3 regions of the Neobacillus sp. NPDC097160 genome follow, and region 2 is predicted to be linked to each of the others. Evidence: riboswitches for the same ligand, from Rfam matches in the RefSeq annotation. Region 2 holds a riboswitch; each other region holds the start of a gene.
The links. Region 2 has a riboswitch for thiamine pyrophosphate ahead of ACIQXV_RS23615 (ABC transporter substrate-binding protein). Riboswitches for the same ligand answer to the same signal wherever they lie in the genome.

Region 1 (8,078 bases), on a different contig from region 2:
AAAGTGCGACACATCAATTAATGGCGCAATTTATTGAAAGCGAACAAAGTTTTACTGAACACCTTGAATTGATTCAAACCATGCCCATTCACTTAATGGAAGAAATAGTCTCACTCATTCCTGATGACTGGATGGTTTCGAAGGAGGAAAAAAAGGCGATTGTCAGTACGTTGGTAACAAGAAGAAAAAAAATCCTGCCTGAACTGATGCATAAATTTTTGAAAAAGGTCTATCGGCCATTGCATGTGAAAGACGAAAAGTAAGAAAATCTTTTTAGAAGGGAGGGAGTTTATGAAAATCCGTAAGGCCATTATTCCAGCAGCCGGCCTCGGGACACGTTTTTTACCTGCAACGAAAGCAATCCCAAAGGAAATGATTCCGCTTGTTGATAAACCAACTATTCAATATATTATAGAAGAGGCTGTGGCGTCGGGGATTGAGGAAATAATTATCATAACCGGCAGGGGGAAGCGGTCTATAGAGGATCATTTCGATAAATCCTATGAGCTTGAAGAGTTGCTGCAGCGAAAAGATAATTTAGCCGTTTTAGAGGAAGTTCAGAGAATATCTAGTTTAGTGAATATATATTATGTTCGCCAAAAAGCACCGGACGGACTCGGCGATGCTATTCTTTGTGCCAAAAATATTGTTGGTGATGAACCATTTGCGGTTATGTTGGGCGACGATATTGTCGTGTCAGAGGTTCCTTGTTTAAAACAACTCATGAATGTATTCGAGTATTATAATAGTTCTGTCGTTGCCATTCAGAATGTTCAAGAACAGGACGTAAGTAAATATGGAATAATTAAGCCAAAAGGTGCGATGATTGAGGAGACTTTATATTCAATCGAATCATTAGTGGAAAAGCCAAAGGTAGAAGAGGCTCCGTCTACACTTGCCGTTATGGGGCGTTATATATTAAAGCCAGAGATTTTTTCCATATTAGAACGGCTTCCAATTGGGCAAGGTAACGAATTACAACTAACCGACGCCATTAACGAATTAAATAAACAGCAGGCTGTCTTGGCATATAACTTCGAAGGAATCCGCTATGACATCGGCGACAAAATAGGGTACCTCAAAGCAACGATCGACCTTGCCCTAAAAAGAGACGACACACGAGAAGAGATCCTCGCCTTTTTGGGTGAAATCTTCAAAGGATAAAGGAAAAAGAAGCCAATTTTGGCTACTTCAACATCCTTCTCCTATTAACCACTAGAAGAGCCAAGGCAAAGAATTGCCTTGGCTATTTCGCTATAAAACGGAGAAATCAGTCAGAAGTTATTCTTCAATTGCTGTCTAGCTTGAAAAGTAATCAAGGACAGTTATCGAATCGGTCACTTCTTCTTTTTCTTCACCTTATAATTTTGTTCAATATAGGTAATTTGATCTAATAGTTTGGTATTTTCTTCTTTTATGGTTAGCAGTTCTAGTCTAATTGCTGAAAGTTCACTAGCTATATGTGATTGAATCTCTGAAAGGCTGCTAACAAGTTGTGTGCTACTCTCGAAGAGGCTATTTGCAAGTTGTTTTTTTAACTCTGAAAAAACATCGACTTGTTCTTGTTGAATCTCTGGCAGCTCATTAACAACCTGTGTGTTATTCTCGATTAGTGCATCGCTATCGATCGATAAAATGGTTGTTTGTTCATGATTCTTGTAATTATTTTTACTCATTTTTATGCCCACCTTTAAAATTTTTTAACATTTAGAGACTCTTTTAAGAAATATAATATGTAAAACTCTTGGACAAGCATAAACGAATATAACGAACAGAGAAGAAAAGGGCTGTCCCATTTTTTAAAAGAGATGAAAAACGAGCATATTTATGACAATATCATAGGAAATATTCCTTGGGAAAGCGCATGAACAGACAATTCTCGAGTTTTTGTGTCGGGAATTGGAGGGGCGAATGATGTTCCTCCATGTGATGAAGCATTTACCGGAATTATGTTCTAAACTAAAAAAGTTGGAACAATTTTCTTTACTTCAATGGTAATCAGCGTTAATATGTACTTAATTTAATATGTGATGTATCTACTAGGGGTGCCCTGTAATCAGGCTGAGAGAAAACGGTAATGTTTTTAACCCTTTGGACCTGATCTGGGTAATACCAGCGTAGGAAAGTAGTCGAGTGAAATGGTAATTTTTCGCTTTCTACCTAACCAGGTCCAATTTATGGATCTGGTTTTTTTATGTTGAAAAAGAAAAGGGGAGATTGGTTTGGAAAAAAGAAGCTTGTGTGAAACGTTGGAAAAAGTAAGGAAGGTAAACCCGCTAATACATAATATCACCAATGTAGTCGTTACCAATTTCACGGCCAATGGGCTCCTTGCACTAGGAGCTTCACCGGTAATGGCAAATGCAAAAGAGGAAGCAGCGGATATGGCTACGATTGCAAGTTCACTAGTTTTGAATATTGGCACATTAAACCCGCAAACAGTGGAAGCCATGCTCCTGGCTGGTAAGTCTGCCAATGAGCACGATGTTCCGGTCATATTTGACCCGGTAGGTGCGGGGGCTACACCGTATCGAACGGAAACAGCCCAACGAGTGATGAATGAAGTCAAGGTCGCCGTGATTAGAGGAAATGCGGCCGAGATTGCCAATGTTATTGGTGAAAAGTGGGAAATTAAGGGTGTGGATGGAGGAAATGCAAAAGGGAACATTAAAGACCTTGCGATCACAGCTGCTCGAAAATTACATTGTGTTGTCGTAATAACTGGAAAAGAGGATATTGTATCAGACGGTGAAAATACTTATGTAGTTGCCAATGGACATCCAATTTTGACCAAAGTAACCGGAACGGGATGCCTATTAACTTCGGTAATTGGCGCTTTTGCGGGGGTGGAAAGGGATTTAATCCAAGCCTCGGTCGCTGCCTTAACCTACTATGGCGTTGCCGCAGAAAAGGCGGCGAAGAAAACAGCCGAGCTTGGACCGGGCAGCTTTCAAATTGAATTTTTAAATCAATTATCGTTGGTTTCGAGTGAAGACTTAAATGGTTATGCTTCTTTTAAAAAAATCTAGTGGAGGAATGTAAGATGAAAAAAGCATTAACGATAGCAGGTTCCGACAGCGGCGGCGGCGCAGGAATTCAAGCAGATTTGAAGACGTTTCAGGAATTAGGGGTTTTTGGGATGTCAGCATTGACGGCTGTTACGGCGCAAAATACAGTAGGAGTCCATGCTGTGTACCCCATGACGTCAGAGGCCGTTGCCAAACAGATGCAAGCACTCGGAGAGGATATGGGTGCGGATGCCGTGAAAACAGGCATGCTTTTTAGCACAGAAATTATCGAAGCTGTTTCTGCTAATCTCAAAAAATACAAATGGGAAAATGTGGTTGTTGACCCTGTGATGATTGCCAAAGGCGGCGCTTCTTTATTACAACAGGAAGCCATTTTCGCTATGAAAACCTATTTATTGCCGCTTGCCGAAGTCATTACACCGAATATTCCGGAGGCGGAAGTTTTAACGGGAATGAAAATCCAAACCCTTGAAGATAAAAGAGAGGCTGCAGTAAGGCTATACGAGCTTGGAGTCAGAAATGTCGTGATTAAAGGCGGTCATGATGAAAACGAAATTGAATCCACTGATTTATTTTTTGACGGGAATGAATTCCACAACTTTACCAGCAAGCGGATCCAAACAAAAAACACACACGGAACGGGATGTACCTTCTCAGCCGTCATTACCGCCGAATTGGCGAAGGGCACAAGCGTATATGATGCTGTTTTAACAGCGAAGGATTTCATTCAAGCAGCCATTGAAGATGGTATTGCCATCGGCCATGGACATGGTCCGACAAACCATTGGGCATATGGAAAAAGAAAATACATTAAGGAGTTGGCAAGGTCATGAATGATTTGCAAGCCGCATTACGTGTTTATTTTATCATGGGCAGTCCGAATTGCTTGAAAGAACCAGAGGAAGTATTAAAAGAAGCCATTGCTGGTGGTATCACCCTTTTTCAATTCCGTGAAAAGGGAAAAGGGGCATTAACAGGTTCCGAAAAATTGAGCCTGGCAAAAGAACTTCAAGCAATCTGCAAAGAGCACCAGATTCCTTTTATTGTCAATGATGATATCGAGTTGGCGCTTGTAATTGGAGCAGACGGGGTTCATATCGGACAAGAGGATGAGCCGGTAGGGACGGTGAGGGAAAGGATTGGCGAGATGATTCTCGGTGTATCCGTACATACGAATGAAGAGGCGATGACGGCACTTAGGGACGGAGCAGATTATTTTGGGATTGGGCCTGTTTTTCCTACAAAAACAAAGGAGGATGCGAAGCCTTCGAAAGGTACCAGCTTGATTGAATCACTGCGAAAAAATGGCTACACCATTCCAATTGTGGGAATTGGCGGGATTACCAGTGAAAATGCCGCTTCCGTAATTAAAGCAGGGGCCGATGGTGTTTCTGTGATCACAGCGATTAGCCATGCAGAGACACCAATGGAAGCAGCAAGGGCATTAAGAAAAAACATAGGGGAGAGGAAAGGACATGAACAAAACATATAAATTGACGCTGACGGCTATGATGATTGCGATTGGCACAATCTCTAGCAGCCTGGTATCGATTCCGATTGGATTTACAAAGGTGTTTCCGGTTCAGCATTTTTTGAATGTTTTATCCGCCGTGCTGTTGGGACCGTATTACGCTGTCGCCCAGGCCTTTTGTGTCTCCTTGTTAAGAAATCTTATGGGAACGGGTTCTGTGTTTGCTTTTCCCGGCAGTATGGTGGGAGCGCTGCTGGCATCCCTATTATTTTTAAAAACTAGAAAAATCTATCTGGCATTTATCGGGGAAGTCATTGGAACGGGGATTATTGGTGCGATTCTTTGTTATCCAGTTGCCACTCTACTACTTGGGAAAGAAGCAACCTTATTTGGATTTATTCCATTATTTATCTTTAGCTCGTTTGTCGGAGCGCTACTGGGGTTTGTAATCTTAACTGTATTCTTAAGAAAGAAAGTTCTAACTATGGCTGGCCATTCTTTTAAAAACGAACTGGGGGAGTAATCATGAATTTTTCGCAACGCCTTCATGAAAAAGTTAATGAAATTTGGGAGAAAACCCATCAGCATCCATTTGTTGACGGGTTAGGCAAGGGGGACCTTCCTGTCGAATCATTTATTCGTTACATGAAGCAGGATTACGTATTTTTAATTGATTATTCCAAGCTTTTTGCATTGGGCGCAGTTAAAGCAAGGGAGCTCGACACGATGGCCGCTTTTGCAAAACTGCTGCATGAGACCTTGCATGGTGAAATGGAATTGCACCGTGGGTATGCTGCTAGGTTTGGCATTACCCATCAACAGCTCGAAGAAACAAAACCGACTCCCATCAATTTGGCCTACACACGGTATATGCTAAATGTCGCGCAGAACGGATCGCTCGAGGAATTAATCTCAGCACTGCTGCCGTGTATGTGGAGCTACTGGGAGATTAGCAAAATGCTAGCAGATAAATATCCAGAAGCTAGCGATCATCCTTTGTATGGTGATTGGATAAAAATGTACACATCAGACGAATTTGGTTCGTTGGCCATCTGGCTGATTGGGTTATTAGATCAATTGGCAGAAGGAAAATCGGAACGGAAATTAGGTATGTTAGAAGAACATTTCCTAACGACCTCCCGCTTTGAGTACATGTTCTGGGATATGGTTTATGAAGGAGCGGATTGGCCTGTTTAACTCTTCCATGTTAACAATTGAAAACCTTACATATGGTTTTGAAAACGCAAGACCCATTTTTCAAAAAATCTCTCTGAATGTGAAAGCGGGAGAATTTGTTTCTGTTATCGGTGCAAGTGGTTCAGGAAAAAGTACCCTTTTTAAATTGATTGCCGGACTTCTTGAGCCTGTACAGGGAGAGATCAAGATGGATGGTGTAAACGTAGGAAACAGGTTAGGCAAAGTAGGATATATGCCGCAAAAGGATTTGCTTTTACCGTGGCGTACGGTTTTAGACAACGTCTTGCTGCCGTTAGAGGTCATGAAGGAAAACAGCCAACAAAGAATCCCAGAGATTCGAGAATGGTTGGCCCGTTTTGGATTAGCAGAAGTGGAAAAAGCCTATCCAGATGAGCTTTCCGGCGGGATGAGGCAGCGTGTTGCCTTTTTGCGAACCATTATGACAGGCAAAGACCTGTTATTGTTAGATGAACCGTTCGGAGCACTCGATTCGCTCACGAAACGGAATATGCACAGCTGGCTGTTGGGACTGTGGGGGGATTTACAAAAAACGGTCCTATTCATCACCCATGATTTGGAGGAAGCCATTCTGTTAAGCGACCGGATTTATTTGCTTGGAAGAGAGACTATTCAAGAAATAAATGTCAACCTTCCACGACCAAGAAACGCAGAATTAATCTATCAATCAGAGTTTTTTGTGATGAGGAAAGAATTGGAGCGTTTGATTCAACATGAACAATAATTGGAGGAAATGGCTGGGGGATTATGGTCTATTCTTGATTGTTTCCATTTTGTTAGTAAGCGGGTGGGAGTGGATTGTCAGAAACGGAATGATTCCGTCCTTCATACTGCCGTCACCTACGCAAATCGGTGCGGCATTTATAGAAAACCGTCAGCTTTTATTGGAAGAACATTTGCCGGCAACCCTTAATGAGGTTTTAATTGGTTTTGGGATATCACTTGCAGGTGGATTGTTAGTAGGCGTTGGGATGCACTTTTCCCGTTCTTTAGAAAAGGTATTGTACCCGTTTCTTGTTATTTCACAAACCATCCCAATGATCGCGATCTCTCCCATCTTTATCATGTGGTTCGGCTATTCGATTTGGAGCAAAATCGCTGTAACGATTTTAATCGCCATTTTTCCAATCGTTGTAAGTACCTATGATGGGCTGAAGGCGGGAGGTGGGGAATACCGGGAATTACTGCTGACAATGGGCGCTAACCGCTGGACTATTTTTAAAAAAATCCAGGTACCGTTGGCATTGCCTTCGATCCTGTCTGGCTTGAAAATGTCTGTTGTGTATTGTGTGGTCGGGGCAACCATCGGCGAGTGGCTCGGCGCAAGTGTCGGGTTAGGCTACTTCAGTAGGCGGATGTCAGGAAACTTACAAGCAGACGCCGTGTTTGCGGCAATCTTCCTGCTTTCATTACTTGGTGTCGTGCTATTTTTATTCATTAGTATACTAGAAAAACAGGTTTTGAAAAATATAATTCGCAACAAGAGAGGATAGAAAAGAACAATGATAAAGCGATTTTTTGTCATGGTAAGTCTTTTATTACTACTAGTAAGTGCTTGCGGGAAAGAGGATGCCGAACAAACTTCCAGTAGAGCCGCAAAGTTACAGAAAGTGAGCTTAATGCTGGACTGGTATCCAAATGCTGTCCACTCCTTTCTTTTTACCGCAAAAGAAAAGGGCTATTTCAAAGAACAAGGTCTGGATGTGGATATCCAAATGCCTGCAGATACAAATGATCCGCTTAGACTGGTGGCAGCTGATAAAATCGATATGGCGATCAGCTATCAGCCGGAAGTCCTTGTGGCACGCAGCGAGAATATTCCGGTTCAATCAATTGCTGCGATTGTTCGCCATCCACTGAATCAATTAATGGTGGAGGCAGATAGCGCGATTCAATCACCCAAGGATTTAGCGGGAAAAACGATTGGTTATCCTACGATTCCATTAGATGAAGCGATTATCCAAACGATGGTGGATAGTGATGGCGGGGATGCGAAGAAGGTTAAAATGGTCGATGTCGACTGGGACTTAATCCCGGCGATGGCATCAAAGAGAACCGATGCACTGATGGGCGGATTTATTAACCATGAGAAATTATTGCTAGAAAAAGAGGGCCATCCAATCCGCACATTAAATCCTGCAGATTATGGTGTTCCCGATTATTATGAATTAGTGTTGGTTGCTAGTGAAAAAGGATTAAAAAGAAAAAAAGATGTGTATAAAAAGTTTATCGAAGCGATTACAAAGGGGCAAAAATACGTTGCAGATCACCCAGAGGAAGGCTTGTCACTATTAATGAAACATGAAGACAAAACCTCACCACTCGAAGGGGATATTGAGTCGAAAAGTCTGGAAATCCTGCTC
Region 2 (8,078 bases):
GAGCAGGGCTAGACTTCACATCTTTCGTCTAGTGAAATGGGTATTTCACGTTAACTGGTTAATGTGATTCATTTTTGCGGCGCTCCGCCCCTTTTTCACAGAAAAAGAGACACATTAAAGTGTCTCAGCGTTTTTATGCACGTTCCGTTTAATGACAGGGGATTTCAACAGCCTGTGAACAAGGAAGGATGCAAGGGTTGCCTTTATAAGATCTCCGGGAACGTAAGCCAGACTAGTTAGGATTGCCTTATTAACAGGAATATGCAAAATAAAAGCCTGTACAGGAATACCGATTAAATAGAGCAAAAATATTCCTACTGTCAGGTTTATCAGTAATATGTAGCCCAATTTTAATTTGCTAAAACGAGATATTAAATAACCGACGCAAAAAGCGGTAAGAGGGTAGGCAAATAAGTAGCCTGCGCTCGGTCCGACAAATACAGCTGGGCCGCCGCGGCCGCCAGATAAAAGCGGTGCACCGGCTGCCACAACCAATAAGAAAACCGTCATGCTCATGGCTCCAAGGCGCCCGCCCAACACTCCACCAGCTAGCAGTACACCTAATGTCTGGATGGTAATCGGTACAGGTGTAAATGAAAGCATGATGGGAGGAATAAATCCTAAAACTCCCATAAAAGCCGCTAGTAAAGCAACATATGTAATATCTAAAATCTTCATCGTCCATCTCCCAATGCATATTATATATTTTCAATTTCATTTTATAAGGGAGATATAAACATTGTCAACTTAATTTTTAATTTGGTTAACATTTTAAATATGGACACCAAAATCACCAATTGGCAAAGGGAAACCTTCACGAATGGAAGGTCTATTTGCATTAGGGGAGAAACTCCTGATGGACAAAGAGAAAAGCGGCGGCTGGTGAAAGATTCCCTGCCGCTTACTTTGACAAAATTCGGGTGATTCTATGCACGAAAATCTATTTAATTATTGGAGGAACCTATGGGATCGAAGCTAATTTTTGATATAGATCCATTAAACAGAGAAATCAGTATTCTTTCTTCATTAAATAGAAAAGAATGATTTAGCATTATAAAAAACGTGATGATAAACCTCATCTATTGAAAGCTTCTTGATTTGGGAGATGATTTTAATAGATTCTTTCATCATGGAAGGATGAGTCATTTTTCCAGTGAAAGGTCCTTCAAAAGGCCATGGACCATCTGTTTCGACCATGATTTGTTGAAGAGGATAGAATTGAACGAGCTGTTGAATCTCCTCTTCATACAAAACATCGGGCGTGACAGAAATGTAGTACCCGTTTTCTGCCATTCGCTTTATCGTTTTGGAATCACCTTTGAACCAATGGAAATGGGCTTTTGGAAGGGAGTATCTTTCCAAAAGGTCACAAACGATGGGGGCGTCTTCATAAACAGCATGAAGGATAATAGGTTTTTCTAATTCTTTACTTAGTTTTATAAATGCTTCTAATAGTTCAATGTATGGGCCTCGTTGAAGAGTCGTTAGTTTTTGTTCTTTTCCTAAATAATATGGAAGACCCACTTCACCAATTGCGACCATGTTCTTTTGATTGCTCTTTATCCAATTGAAAAGTTCATCCATTTGTTCCTCTGTAGGAGGCGTTTGTTCAGGATGATAACCGTAAGCAGGCTTAACTTTTGAGTATATCTTAGCAAGATCCATATTTTTTTTACTGGATTCCAAATCAAAAGAAACGGATATGAGTGCTTCTAAAGAAGGGTCCCTTTCAATGATATCCTTTATTTCTTGATTGTTATAATGATCTAAATGAATATGTGCATCAATCATTTTTAGCAACTTAATCACTCTCCTGTTTTTTTGAGAGAATAGTAAATTTTCCTTTTCCATTCTAAGAACTTGTCTTCTAGAAATAGACTTTCCTCTCTTGGGCGTGAAAAAGGAACGTGAAATTCGGCTGCTACTTGAGAAGGTTTATTGGATAAAACAATAATTCGGTCTGATAGAAATAATGCTTCTTCAATATTATGGGTCACAAAAAGGATGGTTCTGCGATGTTCTTCCCAAATCGATAAAAGCCATTTTTGCATATCAAGTCTTGTTAATTCATCCAAGGCAGAAAAAGGTTCGTCCAAACAAATAATGGATTGAGGACTTAATAAAGCTCGAATAAAGGATGCCCTTTGTTTCATCCCACCTGATAATTCATGAGGATACGCATTTTCGTAACCAGATAATCCAGCGATAGCGATCATTTCTAATGCTGCTTCTTTCTCTTTTTTTCCTTGAAGCTCTTGCCCTAGCAAAACATTTTCAAGAATCGTTCTCCAAGGAAGGAGAGAAGTGGTTTGTGGCATATAACTAATAAATCCCCGTTTTCCGTTAATGACTTGATGATCTAAATGAATGGTTCCGTGATCTGGTGAGAGAATTCCTCCGATCAGACTAAAAATCGTACTTTTTCCACTACCTGATGGCCCAAGAATGGAAACAAACTCATTCTTTTCAACTGTGAATGCGAGATTCTTGATCACTTCATTCTTGTCAAATTGCTTAGAAATATTGGAAACCTTAAGATGACTCACTTTCATTTCGCCCCTTTCAACTGCCACCGAACGAGCCAGCGCTCAATAAGAGCAATGATTGAAAAAAATAATAAACTTAATGTCACAATCGCAAATATGGCCACAAAAACTCGATCTGTTCGGAAGGATGAGGATGCAAGGGTCATATACACACCGATACCATCCTTCGCTCCAAGCCATTCAGAAATAACTGCACCCATAACACTGTAGGTAGCGGATATTTTTAAACCTGAAAAAAGGGAAGGAAGGGCATAGGGCAGCTCCAGCTTCCAAAATAATTGCTTATTCGATGCTCCTGCCATAATCATGTAATGCTTTAACTCATTGGAAGTTTGCTTAAATCCATCTAAAGCGGCAACCGTGATGGGAAAAAAGCAAACGAGCGTGATGACGATCATTTTGGGTAATAATCCAAAGCCAAACCAAATCACTAAAAGAGGAGCTAGGACGATAATCGGAATGTTTTGCGATATGATGAGCAACGGATAAATCGATTCCCGAATGAAAGGAAGTAAGTGTAATAGAATAGCCGTAAGTAGACCGATTAGTAAACCTAGTGCAAATCCGAGTAAAGATAGTTTGATTGTTGATAATAAATGTGGGTAAAAGTTAGACCAACCATCAAAACCCTCATAAAATATTTTTGTCGGAGTGGGTAAAAGCCAATTTGGAATTTCGGATATAATTGCAACCGTTTCCCATACAATGAATAAAAGGAGGAGAACCAGTAATGGTCTCCACCCTTTCGATATGATTTTTATCATTATCTATATTTCTCCGTAAGTTGACCCATGGAGATGCCAGATGGTTGGTACAAAACTTTTATTTGGGAGATAACGTTACTGCTGCCCATCTCAATCATGCGATCGTTCATTTTCGTGATAACCTGCAGTAATTGCTGTAAATCGCCTTCCATTGTTGTTTCAAGAGGATGTACCTCGAATTTTACCCCTGACTCTTGAATCACTCGGATTGCTTCATCTACATAAGGAATAACACTTTCGCCATTTTTTGTTTTTGGTATGATTTGAATACTGATCAGTGAATTTGTCATTTCATAACCCCCTTATTGTGGTAAAAATTGATTTGTAAATGCTTCTTTGGAATCAAGCTTTTTCTCAAGAAGTCCATTGTCAAACATCCATGAAGCATAATTTTCCCATACTTTTTGTTTTTGCTCGCCCCATCTCGGTGCATCATCTTGATATTTAGAGGCTAACCATTCTTGACTTTTCTTAACAAGCTTTGGATCCAAGTCAGGCACTGCTTTAATTAAAATGTCAGCAGCATCGGATGGATGTTTAATAGCAAATTCATATCCTTTAGAAACAGCTTTTACAACAGCTTTTACTGTATCTGGGTTTTCTTTAATCATGTTTTCATTCGTTGCGAGAACTGGCGTGTAATAATCGAGTTTATCGGAATAGTCTGTTAAGTACACCATATTGAGCGTTTCTCCACGCAGCTCTGCCTCTACACCAGTCCAGCCATAATAAATCCATGCGAAATCGATGTCTCGTTTCACAGCTGTAAAGAAATCAGTATCTCCCATATTTACAATCGAAACTTTATTCACATCGGCATTTTCTTTTTTCATTAATGAAGAAATAACAGATTCTTCAACAGGTGAGCCCCAGCCACCGTATGTTTTACCTACAAAGTCCTTTGGTGTAACAATGTTCTTCGAAACTGGTGAGGCAAAACCAGATGTATTATGTTGAATGATCGCTGCTATAGAAACAAGAGGAACGCCTTGTATACGGGCCTGTGTGATCGATTCTTGATAACTTACGCCAAACTCTGATTTACCTGAAGCCACAAGCTGATCTGCTCCAGCATCACCTGGCATAATGATGTTCACATCTAATCCTTCGTCTTTAAAATAGCCTTTTTCTTTTGCAACATATAAACCGGTATGATTCGTGTTTGGTGTCCAATCTAGTACAACAGATACCTTTTTCAGAGAGTGTTTGTCTTTCTTTTTCGTTTCTGATCCTGAATTCTGATTGCTACAGCCCGCAATCATTAATAATGAACATAATACGATTAACCACTTTTTCATTCCTCTTCCTCCTATGTACATAATTAGAAAAGCGCAAGCGCCCTGGTCAGCGGCGTATGACCTCCTCGAAAAAGCTAACGCTTTTTCTTCGTGCGGTGCTTATGCTGCCGAAGCTTTCCTTGTGGAGCTAGACAATAAAAAAGCACCCTAGTGGAGAACCTAGGGCGCATATAAGCAAACAATTTCAATTGTTCAAGAATATGTTCCCTCCGCTGGTATCAACCAGATCAGGTACTAAGAGTCAACATCTTAAGGATGTAATCTCAACCGGCAACACCGGTTCCCCTACAATTCTAGCTATTAAATTATATTCCCAACTCATTATAACAGAAACCTTTATTTTGACTAGTACAAAATATGGTGATTTGGTAGAAAGGAGTGAAACCAAGAACAAATAAACAATTAACTAGTAAAGAAAATCCAGTCACAATAGCCAAAAAATTAACATCGTCTAATATCACTTCGGAAGGATTCACAATATTTTTGGAACTTTTTGATTAAGGATGCTAATGACAAGAAAGATATTAGAAAATGAAACTAAAATAAATTCAAAACGTATGGAAGGATAAGATTCCCATAAAATATGAAAGGTATTTTGTTGATTTTAGTATAGGAAGATATTTTTTAGGGGGAGAACATATGGACGTTAGTGAAATTATCGTGTCGATAACACCTAAAGAAGCAAGTGAGAAGATAGAAGAAGCAATTGTAAATGGAAGTATTTCAGGTACATTAATTGACCGCTATCATCGTTCAATCGGGAATTTCGAATTCATAGTATTAGTGTTTGAAAAATATTATTTTCGCTCAGGTAATCGTGGTTCCATGACCATTACCATCGATAACTTGGAAGGGGCTGCAAAAGTACATGCAGCAGCATCAGGCACTGCCCAAGGAGCAATCTTCCGGTTTGATTGGGGGGCGGGGAACAGTTTTATTAATAGTGTCATAGATACTTTAGAACCGTTTAGAGCAAAATAAACTATATTGTAGCAAAAAATGTATGCCGGCTGTTGTTCCAAAGGAATTACAGCTTTTTTTGTTGGCCGTTGTCAAATCAATCATTTAAAGGTTTCGCATTACACTCTATTCTCTAATTAATCATGTATCACATTAGAAATTGCTTGGAGTCAGAATCTCAAAAAAATATCCGGCAATAGGCCGGATAAAAAAATATATATTAAAAGGGGGTTGAAAGGCTATGAAAAGATCATGTCCGATTCATGTATTCATCATAATCTCTAGAAATGAACAAATTATGAATAAACCATTAAAAGTGTTTAAAATCATTAAAAACAAAATATATTGACAAATCAGAATTTAGAAATAATAATATAGGTTATTACTAAAATTTGCTAAACACTTCTTCATTAATCTCTATAAAATGTAAACGCTTAATCTAGAAAGGGAGTTAATTAATCATTATTCTTTAATGGTAATTTCTAATTTAAGGGAGGGCAACATGCAGGCAATATATAAGGAAATAATTCGATGTAAGAGCCTTGGTTTAGAGGGTGTTCTTGGAACAATTATTTCTACACAAGGTTCCACTTATCAAAAGACCGGCGCAAAATGCTTTATAGCAGGAGATGGACAGTTTACTGGACTGGTAAGCGGAGGGTGCGTTGAGGGTGATTTAAAAGAGATCGCTTTTCAAGTAATCGAAAATGGACAGCCTAAAATCGTAAATTATAATTTTCAAGGTGAAGGAGATCTTTTATGGGGGCTGGGCTTGGGATGTAATGGCAAAATGAATATTTTGCTAGAACCATATTCTCCAATTCGAGACTTGGCGAAATCAGAACAAATTGAAAACTGGTTTAAACTTGGCTTATGCAAAACGATTCACAGTATTACCATCACGAAAGCAGAGAATCCAAATTTGGTTGGTAGTAAATGGTTAGTTGACCCGGAAAACCAGGAATATTATCACATTCCATTTAAAGGAATTATTAATGATTTTTTAGACACAATGGATTCACGCCCGAACTGTACATTAGCACAAATTGGTGGGGAAGAAGAGTTTCAAGTTTTTTATGATACAATTGCTCCATCTCCACGAATTGTCATATTTGGTGCCGGGCCGGATGCCATACCATTAGTACAGATGGCAAAGAACATAAAATGGCATGTCACTGTAATGGACCATCGCCCTGCTTTTATAAATCAGAAGAACTTTCCCGAAGCAGATGATTTAATTTGTTATAATCCCGGAACAATACCTAATGTAAGACTTGATGAAAATACGTATGTTGTTATTATGTCGCATCATTTTTCACAAGATCAGATGATGTTAAAAGAAGTTTTAAATTCAGAAGCAGCCTATATTGGTTTGTTGGGACCAAGAAAAAGAACATATGAATTAGGTAATGGTTTGGGATTAAATAATCATCCTAATCAACATAGAATCCATAGTCCCATTGGTTTGGATATCGGATCGGTAACCCCGGAGGAAATTGCATTGAGCATAATAGCGGAAATTTCAATGGTTTATCGCGGTGGAACGGGTAATAAGCTAACAAAAGGGGCTTTTCATTTCCCTAGCAAGGAGGACGAACAATTATTGAAAGTGTAAATGGCCATGTATGGGCAATCATTTTAGCTGCTGGATTTTCGACAAGAATGGGAAAGCCTAAATTGCTATTGCCTTATAAAGGAAAATCACTACTACGACATGCGATTGAAGAATGTCTAAAATCCCATTTGGAAGGGATCATTGTTGTAGTGAATCCACTTATAAAAAATCTTGTCAATGAGGCACGAATAGAAGGGGTCAGTAAAATAATATTGAATGATCAGTCAGAAAAAGGAATGTCAACTTCCGTCAAAATAGGACTCAGATCTTTACCAGAAACTGTACAATCGGTTATTTTTTTGTTGGGAGATCAGCCATTAATGTCATCAGCAGAAATTAATACAATTATTAAAGATCACAATCGTAACCAGGGCTTCTCGATAATTCAAGCTAAATATCAAGGGATCAAAGGGCATCCTGTCTTATTCAAAAAAAACCTGTTTCCGCATTTAATGAAAATTAATGGGGATGAAGGGGGAAAATCAGTAATAAAAAAATTCGAACATCAAGTTTATTATTCTGAGATGAATAGAAAAGCGATACCCGATGTAGACACCCCTAGAGACTATCAGTTATTAATGGAAGGTGAAACTGATTAACGAACGGTAATGAGGCATGATCTTCCACTTGAATTATTATTAAAGAAATTATTGAAGATTCAGAATTATATTGACAACGTTCTTTGCTATATATTATCATGGTCATAGTGGTAATATTTTTAAATACACCTATATAGTTAGCACCAACTAACGTTGTTTTTAAGTAGAATGATATTTTTGTTCTGCTTATAAATTTAATTTTAATGTTAGTTTGTACTAACTACCAAAGGGAGGTAAAGTATGTTCGAGGAATTAATCCTTAAAAATGAATTTGCTCACGTTTCTGTAAAAGTAGA
Region 3 (8,078 bases), on a different contig from region 2:
CATTTCGCCATTGTCTCCTGTGCTAGTTCTTCGGCAGTATCGGGATTCATTGTAATTTTCATTAAATACTTTACAAGGAATGGATAATTCTCTTTAAACAACATGGCAAAAGCAAGATGGTCCCCTTTTTTCGCATTTTTAATCAATGCATCCATTCGGCAATAGCCCTCTCTTTCCCCCATCAACCTTGCTTATCTCTATATCATTTAGACGAATAAAATAGAATTTCGTTCACACTAATTTTTAGCTTCGTTTTATTTTAGATAAATGTCAATAAATGTACATACATTCTCACGCACGAACTCCGCCGCGCCTTTCCTGGAGGTTAATGACCATTATCATGCCCTTTACCCTTGTCTTTCCCTTTGTCCTTCCACTTCTCTTTTTGTTTGTTCCATTTTTCTTCCCATTTTTGCACTTCATTGTTAAATTTCTCTTGGAAACCATTTTTCTTTTCTTCTTCCTTTTTTCTCTGTTCAATAAATGAAGAAATATGAGGCACCTTGAAGCTTTCGTTTGGTGAATTTTTTAAAGCTTCTTTCATGACTTCACGGAAAATAACCGATGATCCTGTACCGCTGGTTGGCGTTATATAATGCTCAGCATCTGTTTTATCATAGCCAACCCAAATGGCACCCACTAACTGCGGTGTATAGCCGACAAACCATTGATCCTTCAAGCCATTGATTCCTTTAATTGGAACCTGAGTAGAACCGGTTTTCCCTGCCGTTTCACGTCCGGGTATTTGTGCCGGTTTTCCTGTCCCCTGCTCGACCACACCAAGCAGCATCGTCGTCATATTATCGGTTACAGCTTTTGTCGTAACTTGCTCTTTTTGAACCTTCCATTCAGCCACGATCGTCCCATCGGCATCCACAATTTTTTTAATCACATGCGCTTTGATCCTTACACCGTTATTCGGAAAAACGGAAAAGGCTTCAGCCATGTTCAATGGAGAAACACCTTTATGCAAGCCGCCAAGGGCCATTGATAAATTCGCATCTTCTTTATCTAATGAAATACCAAATCGCTTTACGGAATCTATCCCTTTTTCAATCCCTAACTCATTAAGGAGCCAAACAGCAGAGACATTTTTTGATTCCTTTACCGCCTCATACATCGGGACTTCTCCTGCATATTGATGGTCGTAATTACTAGGTTGATAATTCCCAAAATTCATTTGCTCGTCTTTTAACATATCCGTTATTTTCCAGCCTTCTTCAAGTGCCGGGGTGTAGACGGCCAAAGGTTTAAAGGAAGATCCTGGCTGCGCTTTTAATTGGGAGCCACGATTATAGCCTCTAAAGGTATGCTCTCCTCTTCCACCGGCAAGTGCCCTGATCCCGCCAGTTTTGGGATCAATTAAAATACCCCCGCTTTGCACAAGAGGATCTTGACCATTTGGAAATAAGGCATCATTCGTATAAGAACTCTCCATCGCCGTTTGCATCGCTGGATCAAGCTCTGTATAAATTTGATAGCCGCCTGTCAGTAATTCATCCTGGGTAAACCCGTACTCACGAATGGCCTCATCTAATACTTGATCGACATAATATGGGTATTTCCCGCGGAACGGGTCGCCGCCTTTATCATTCAAAACCACTTTTTCCTGTTTTGCCTTTTCATATTGGTCGCTGGAAATAAACCCTTGCTGCTTCATTTGCACTAACACCAGATTGCGGCGCTCCGTCGCTTGTTCCATATGCTCGTATGGATTAAGTGCCGATGGAGCTTTAATTAATCCAGCTAATAATGCAGATTCGCTTATTGACAGGTCTTTAACCTCTTTAGCAAAATATTTGCCGGCAGCTTGTTTAATTCCATAGGCACCATTTCCAAAATAAATTTGGTTTAAATACATTTGTAGTATTTCTTGTTTCGTGTATTCCCTTTCAACTGCAATGGCTAAAAATACTTCCTGCATTTTTCTTTTCAGAGTTTTTTCAGAAGTAAGAATTGTATTTTTCGTCAATTGCTGTGTGATCGTACTGCCGCCTTCGACCATTCCGCCTGCTTTTAGATCACGGAAAAGAGCTCTAGACGTACCAATTAAATCAACACCGTTATGTCGGTAAAATCGATGGTCCTCGATGGCAACGATGGCATTTTTCATTGAATCGGGAACTTCCTTGATTGGAACACCTTCATTTTTATTGGCAGACACCTTACTTGCCACATTCCCACTGACATCATAAAAAACGGTAGGCTGTGGAAGCTCATTTTTTAGCTCTGAAATATCGGCATCCTTAGAAAAATAAGCTAGAAGTCCAAAAAAACTTAGAATCAAAATTAGCACAAGTAAAACGATTATTTGGAGCAAATGCCACTTTTTCCAGTTCTTAAAAATGGCAATCACTTTATCTTTAAATACCAATTCGATGACATCCTTTATCTGTAATCTCTATAACAGGTATACTTTTCGATATTTTGCTTGCTTTTATGTCGGTTAGGTTACGAAAAAAAGATGAGCGTTGGAGCCCATCTTTTCCATTTCTTCATTATTATTCACTCTTTGATAATTCTTTAAAGCGCTGTTTTGAAAGCTTTTCATCAAAACTGCTAAAGATGCGGTAATTTCGCTCATCTAGTATCCGAAAATGTTTACTTAAAATATTTTGTTGGAGAATAAATCCATTTTTCTGTGTTAGCACTCTCCACCAAACCCGACCGCCCAACGTTTTGGTTTTACGGAGATCGATGCCATCGAGGGCAACTGTTTCTAACACTTCTAGGGGCTCGTTTCCAAATAAAAATTGGACCGTTTCCGTTTCTCGAAAAAGGGCACAAATCGAAACTACAGTAGACCAGTTGGCAAGAACTCTTCCTTTTTCAATTTGCACAAGTGTTTTCTTCGATACACCAATAATATCCGCCATTTTATCCTGCGTATACCCTGCTTCAGTCCGAATCAGGCGAAGCTTTTCAGAAACCTGCATAATAATTTCATCCCTGGTCATTTTAAGCCCTTCCTTCAATTGCATCTAGTGTAATTTTACACAAGTTCCCCGCATCATTCAAATTTAAAGAACAAAAACTGCCATCATCCTCGATAGCAGTTTTTACAAACATTTATTTCACTTCCGGAGGAATTCCACACTGACTTGAACATGAATTTTTCAGGTCACAGGCAGCACATTTTCCCTTTTTCGATTTATTAATAAACCTCACCAAAGCCCAGCTTGCATATCCAAAAATAGCTACACCTATCAAAATACTGGCAATCATTTGTTCCACCTCTTTTTCGAATTAAACCAGTCCAAACAGCTTTCCGCCTTGATAAATAATCAAGGACAAAACATAAGCAATCACGAATGCATAAATCATTGAAAAAGCCGTCCATTTTTTGGATCCGGTTTCTTTATAAATCGTTGCTACGGTTGCCAAGCATGGAATATACAACAAAATAAAAACCATAAAGCTATAGGCAGCAAGCGGTGTGTAGTAATCAGCCAATAATCCCTGCAGGCTGGCATTGTTCGGAACAAAATAAATAATATTCATCGTTGAGATAATGGCTTCTTTCGCAAGGAATCCGGTAATTAATGATGCGGATGCCTGCCATGTCCCAAAACCAATTGGATCAAAAATTGGGGCGATCACATTTCCGATCGCGGCTAAGTAGCTATGGTCCATATCTACTTTTAATCCGTTTGGCCCTGCATATGATAATAGCCAGATAAAGACAGAACCGGCAAAAATAAAGGTTCCAGCCTTTCTTACAAACCCTTTCCCTTTATCCCAAGTACTTCTCCATAATGACTGGAACTGCGGAAGTCTATATGGCGGCAGCTCGATTACAAATAATGATGTTTCTGATTTTAATAAAGTGGTAGAAAAGATTTTTGCTAGAATTAAAGCCACGACAATCCCAAGAACATAAAGGCTAAGGACGACAAATGCCTTATGGCCTGCAAAAAATGCTCCAACAAATAAGGCATATACAGGCAAACGGGCAGAACATGACATTAATGGCGTTAACAAAATGGTCAATAAACGCTCTCTTGGTGTTTCAATCGTTCTCGCCGCCATAATTCCAGGTACGTTACAGCCAAAACCGATCATCATCGGAATAAACGCCTTGCCGTTCAGGCCAACTGATTCCATGATTCTATCCATTACCAAAGCAACTCGTGCCATGTAACCAGAGTCCTCTAATAATGAAATAAAGAAGAAAAGAATAAAGATTTGCGGTACAAATACGAGAACTCCGCCAACCCCTGCGACCAATCCTTCAATAATTAAAGCATGGATAAACGCTGATGCATTAATAGCAGATAAAACATTTTCAAATCCAGTGGTTACTGGTCCAGTTAAAAAGCCATCTAAAACATCTGACAGCGGCGTGCCCAGCCAATCAAATGTCAGCATAAACATCAGATACATGAGCAGCAAAAAGATCGGCATCCCTAGGTAACGATTTGTCACGATTGAGTCAATTTTTTCAGATAACGGGATTGTCGAATCACTCTTTCTTGCTACTTCAGCTACTATTTTTTCAATGACTTCTTTTCTCTTTAAATAGATGAAATTTGCTAACGATTTGATATCATAATGTTTCTGTAACTTTGACTCCAAATTCACAATAATTCCATTTAGCTTTTGAGCATTGGCAATACTATTTACATAGTTTTTAACGTATTCATTTCCTTCAATATATTGAATAGCAAGAAAGCGTGGAGAGTGGCTGGTCTCGCCGATTAGTTCACCAGTCAATGCTGTAATGGCCTCTTCCACCTCTTTGCCATAGTACACAAGGTTCTTTCTGGCAGGCTCGATTGATTTTGTAGATACGACATCTACTAGCTTGTCACAGCCTTTTCCGCTTCTTGCCACGACAGGAACAACAGGGACACCGAGAGCACGCGAAAGCTTCGAAGCGTCTATTTGAATCCCGCGTTTATTCGCCACATCCATCATATTAAGGCCGATAAGGGCTGGCTTTTCAAACTCAAGTAATTGAAGCGTTAAATGTAAATTCCGTTCTAATTGTGAAGCATCTAATATATTTAGCAAGCGATCAACGGACTCATTTAAAAAGAATGAGGTCACAACACCTTCATCCTTTGAAAGCGGATTAAGTGTGTAGACACCAGGTAAATCAATTAATTGGCCGATATTATTTTTGAATACGCCAACTTTTTTTTCAACTGTAACACCGCTCCAGTTACCAACATACTCATAGGAACCTGTTAGATTATTAAACAATGAAGTTTTCCCAGTATTCGGGTTTCCAATAAGAGCGATTTCCATTATATTCTCTCCACTTCAATCTGAACTGCTTCTTTACGGCGAATGCCAACACATTGTCCGCATGATTCAATCATAATCGGCCCGCCAAACGGCATGACGCATTTCACACACACTTCTGATCCTTCGGTAATCCCTAAGTCAAGCAAGCGTCTTTGTACCAGGTGACCAACATGAGAAATGTCTATGATCTTTCCCTTATCTCCTGCTTTTAAAGAACCAAACATGTATATCACCCTATCTAGGTTAATTGAGAATGATTATCTTTCTATATTGACATTTTAACACTTTTTTTAGGGAAAGGGCATACTAATTTTGTGACAAAAGTTCGAAAAAAAAAAGAAAAGCAATTTGCCTTTCTTTTTCACTCCATATTAATGTTCTTGTAAAAAACTTTTCTTTGGCATTGCACCGATCACAAGAATGATGATAATCGCACTGATGACGAAGCTAGGGAGCATATAGGTTCCATTATATATGAGCGAGTAGGTTGTTACCGGCTGGCCCTTAGGTGCATATTCACCGAAGAAAACGATCCCGGAAACCACATGACATAGATAGCGGAGAAAACTTCCAAAAAAGGCTCCAATTATTGTGAATATCATCCATTTCCCTTTATTTCCTTCCGCAAGGGCTTTTTGAATTTGACCAACAAAAACGCCTGCTAAGCCCACAACTGTAAAAGCAATAAAATAATCGATAATACCTTGAACAATGGTATAAATTTGGGCAAAACCTAGGATAAATTGTAATAGACCTAGTAAGAAGCCTGTTAGCAGGCCACCCTTTATTCCCCAGCGATAGGCCATGAGAAAAATTGGGACCATAGCAATAGAAATGGATCCACCCTGCGGCCAAAATCTTGCCATTAAGAAACCTGATAACAGATCAAGTAAGTAGGCAAGTGCGGTAAAAACAGCAATTTCCGTAATAAATAGCGTGTTACTTCTCTTTTTGTTCATTCTTCTTCCCCCCTATTCATGTTTGGAGTCGTTTGATATCTTCCTACAATTAACTGGGTATCTAAATTAAGCGCAAACAAAAAAAGCAATGCAAGACAAAAAGGATTGTCTGCATTGCTTTAATATCCGGCAAACCACATCCCTACGCTAGCGTTAACTAACAGGTTCATAGGGTCAGAACTTAAAACGTTCACTCTCAGCCGCCCTAATAGCAGCTCCCCCTGTGGAAGTATTCAATTGATTCCATACAAAATATACTATTCTTTTATGGTTTTTACAAGGAAATTATTACATTTCCACTGTGATACTATTAAAAGAGCCGTTTTATCATATTATTCAGCAAAAATCATATTGGGAAAATTTTTTTATCTTTCATTAAAAAAGGATTTTTGCCTTCATCAGCGAATTTAAGATGGTAATCAGTTTTGTTAATACCATAGGGGGAAACAACATGTTTACGGGAGAACAAACGGATTTAATTGCTTTTTTTAATCAAAACAAAGAAAAATTGGTACAAGAATGGGAAGATGCTATTGTCATTAACCACGGAGACCCCTTCAAATTGAAAATTCGCGAAAACGGGGTAGCTCTATTAAATGTGTTACTAACGATGCATTTAAGATCTAAAAAAGAACTAGTAGACATGATTGAAAACATTGCGATAGAAGTGTCAGAAGAAAGAGTTTTGGCCGATATTAACATAGGTGATTTTGTCTACAATGTTAATCTTGGCAGAACGATTTTGTACAGCTATTTAAGTAAAACAGGAATGTCATGGTCAGATATGCAAGAATCGATCAATATGATCAATTTTTGCTTTGATAAATTTCTATATTTTGCCGTATCCCATTTTTCGGAAGCGAAAAATAAAATCATAGAAGAAAAGACGATGTTCATTGACTCGACACATCAAGATCGTTTGACACTTCTCGGACAGATGACTTCAAGCTTTATTCATGAATTTAGAAACCCACTCACATCTGTTCAAGGGTTTATTCAGTTACTTAAAGCAGATTTTCCAAACATGAGATATTTGGATATCATTTCAAGTGAATTAGATCAGCTTAATTTTCGAATATCACAGTTCTTATTACTTTCTAAAAAAGAATTAATTGGGAAGGAAAAAGTACAATTTGGGTTAAATACGCTTATTGATGAGGTATTAAACTTCCTTTATCCTAGTATTCTGGACGGCAAAGTAAAAATCAAAAAAGATTTAAGTGAAGATTTTACCCTGAATGGGTATGCGGATGAAATCAGGCAGGTTTTTATTAATATCATTTTTAATGCGATTGATGTTTTAAATCATCACGGGGTTCCTATTCCAACTATAGAAATTAGCAGCTGTTTGGAAAATACCGAACAAATAAAAATCAGTATTACCAATAACGGTCCAGTAATCCCGGCAGAATTACGAACAACCATTTTTGAACCCTTTTTTACGACTAAAAAACTAGGGACAGGTCTTGGATTATTTGTATGTAAAGAAATTATTGAAAAACATAAAGGGACTCTTACCTGTGATTCAACACTTGATAAAACCACGTTTTCTATATATTTACCTGCTGTTTTAGAGCCTGCAGGTCTAAACGAAACTATTTTCTAGTCATATACCGCCAAATCCCACTTTTACTAAAGCAGGGATTTTTTTGTGTTTAATCTCCCAAATGTGCCTTCTTTTGCATATGATGTACTAAAAATTTTCACCGGGAGAATCTGCCTATGTTTACATTAAAGGTTGACCATGAAATTGAGCTTCAGTTGTTTCAACGACATCATGCCATGAAGCTGTATAAGCTTGTTGAGGAAAATCGAGAACATTTACGCGAATGGATGCCATGGGTGGATAGTATGACATCTCCCTATCAT

Region 1: it holds a riboswitch for thiamine pyrophosphate, as region 2 does, so the genes downstream of both, thiM (hydroxyethylthiazole kinase) here and ACIQXV_RS23615 (ABC transporter substrate-binding protein) in region 2, are expected to answer to the same signal.
Region 3: it holds a riboswitch for thiamine pyrophosphate, as region 2 does, so the genes downstream of both, thiT (energy-coupled thiamine transporter ThiT) here and ACIQXV_RS23615 (ABC transporter substrate-binding protein) in region 2, are expected to answer to the same signal.

Annotation. Positions count from the first base shown of each region.
Region 1 covers NZ_JBIWDU010000006.1:149,933-158,010, forward strand. Annotated here, with positions in the region: gene ACIQXV_RS10560 (HipA family kinase) at 1-263, shown strand, start outside; gene galU (UTP--glucose-1-phosphate uridylyltransferase GalU) at 292-1,164, shown strand; gene ACIQXV_RS10570 (hypothetical protein) at 1,338-1,676, opposite strand; TPP riboswitch at 2,032-2,141, shown strand; gene thiM (hydroxyethylthiazole kinase) at 2,223-3,029, shown strand; gene thiD (bifunctional hydroxymethylpyrimidine kinase/phosphomethylpyrimidine kinase) at 3,044-3,862, shown strand; gene thiE (thiamine phosphate synthase) at 3,859-4,521, shown strand; gene thiW (energy coupling factor transporter S component ThiW) at 4,505-5,023, shown strand; gene tenA (thiaminase II) at 5,026-5,697, shown strand; gene ACIQXV_RS10600 (ABC transporter ATP-binding protein) at 5,672-6,439, shown strand; gene ACIQXV_RS10605 (ABC transporter permease) at 6,429-7,208, shown strand; gene ACIQXV_RS10610 (ABC transporter substrate-binding protein) at 7,218-8,078, shown strand, end outside.
Region 2 covers NZ_JBIWDU010000019.1:59,496-67,573, reverse strand. Annotated here, with positions in the region: gene ACIQXV_RS23640 (biotin transporter BioY) at 115-678, opposite strand; gene ACIQXV_RS23635 (TatD family hydrolase) at 1,027-1,791, opposite strand; gene ACIQXV_RS23630 (ABC transporter ATP-binding protein) at 1,806-2,546, opposite strand; gene ACIQXV_RS23625 (ABC transporter permease) at 2,549-3,310, opposite strand; gene ACIQXV_RS23620 (thiamine-binding protein) at 3,310-3,600, opposite strand; gene ACIQXV_RS23615 (ABC transporter substrate-binding protein) at 3,613-4,608, opposite strand; TPP riboswitch at 4,796-4,905, opposite strand; gene ACIQXV_RS23610 (DUF6054 family protein) at 5,248-5,589, shown strand; gene ACIQXV_RS23605 (XdhC family protein) at 6,071-7,183, shown strand; gene ACIQXV_RS23600 (nucleotidyltransferase family protein) at 7,168-7,782, shown strand; gene ACIQXV_RS23595 (hypothetical protein) at 8,023-8,078, shown strand, end outside.
Region 3 covers NZ_JBIWDU010000012.1:103,424-111,501, reverse strand. Annotated here, with positions in the region: gene sigY (RNA polymerase sigma factor SigY) at 1-155, opposite strand, end outside; gene ACIQXV_RS17880 (transglycosylase domain-containing protein) at 326-2,374, opposite strand; gene ACIQXV_RS17875 (helix-turn-helix transcriptional regulator) at 2,502-2,957, opposite strand; gene ACIQXV_RS17870 (FeoB-associated Cys-rich membrane protein) at 3,070-3,225, opposite strand; gene feoB (ferrous iron transport protein B) at 3,247-5,250, opposite strand; gene ACIQXV_RS17860 (FeoA family protein) at 5,250-5,474, opposite strand; gene thiT (energy-coupled thiamine transporter ThiT) at 5,622-6,209, opposite strand; TPP riboswitch at 6,332-6,441, opposite strand; gene ACIQXV_RS17850 (histidine kinase N-terminal domain-containing protein) at 6,661-7,815, shown strand; gene ACIQXV_RS17845 (GNAT family N-acetyltransferase) at 7,932-8,078, shown strand, end outside.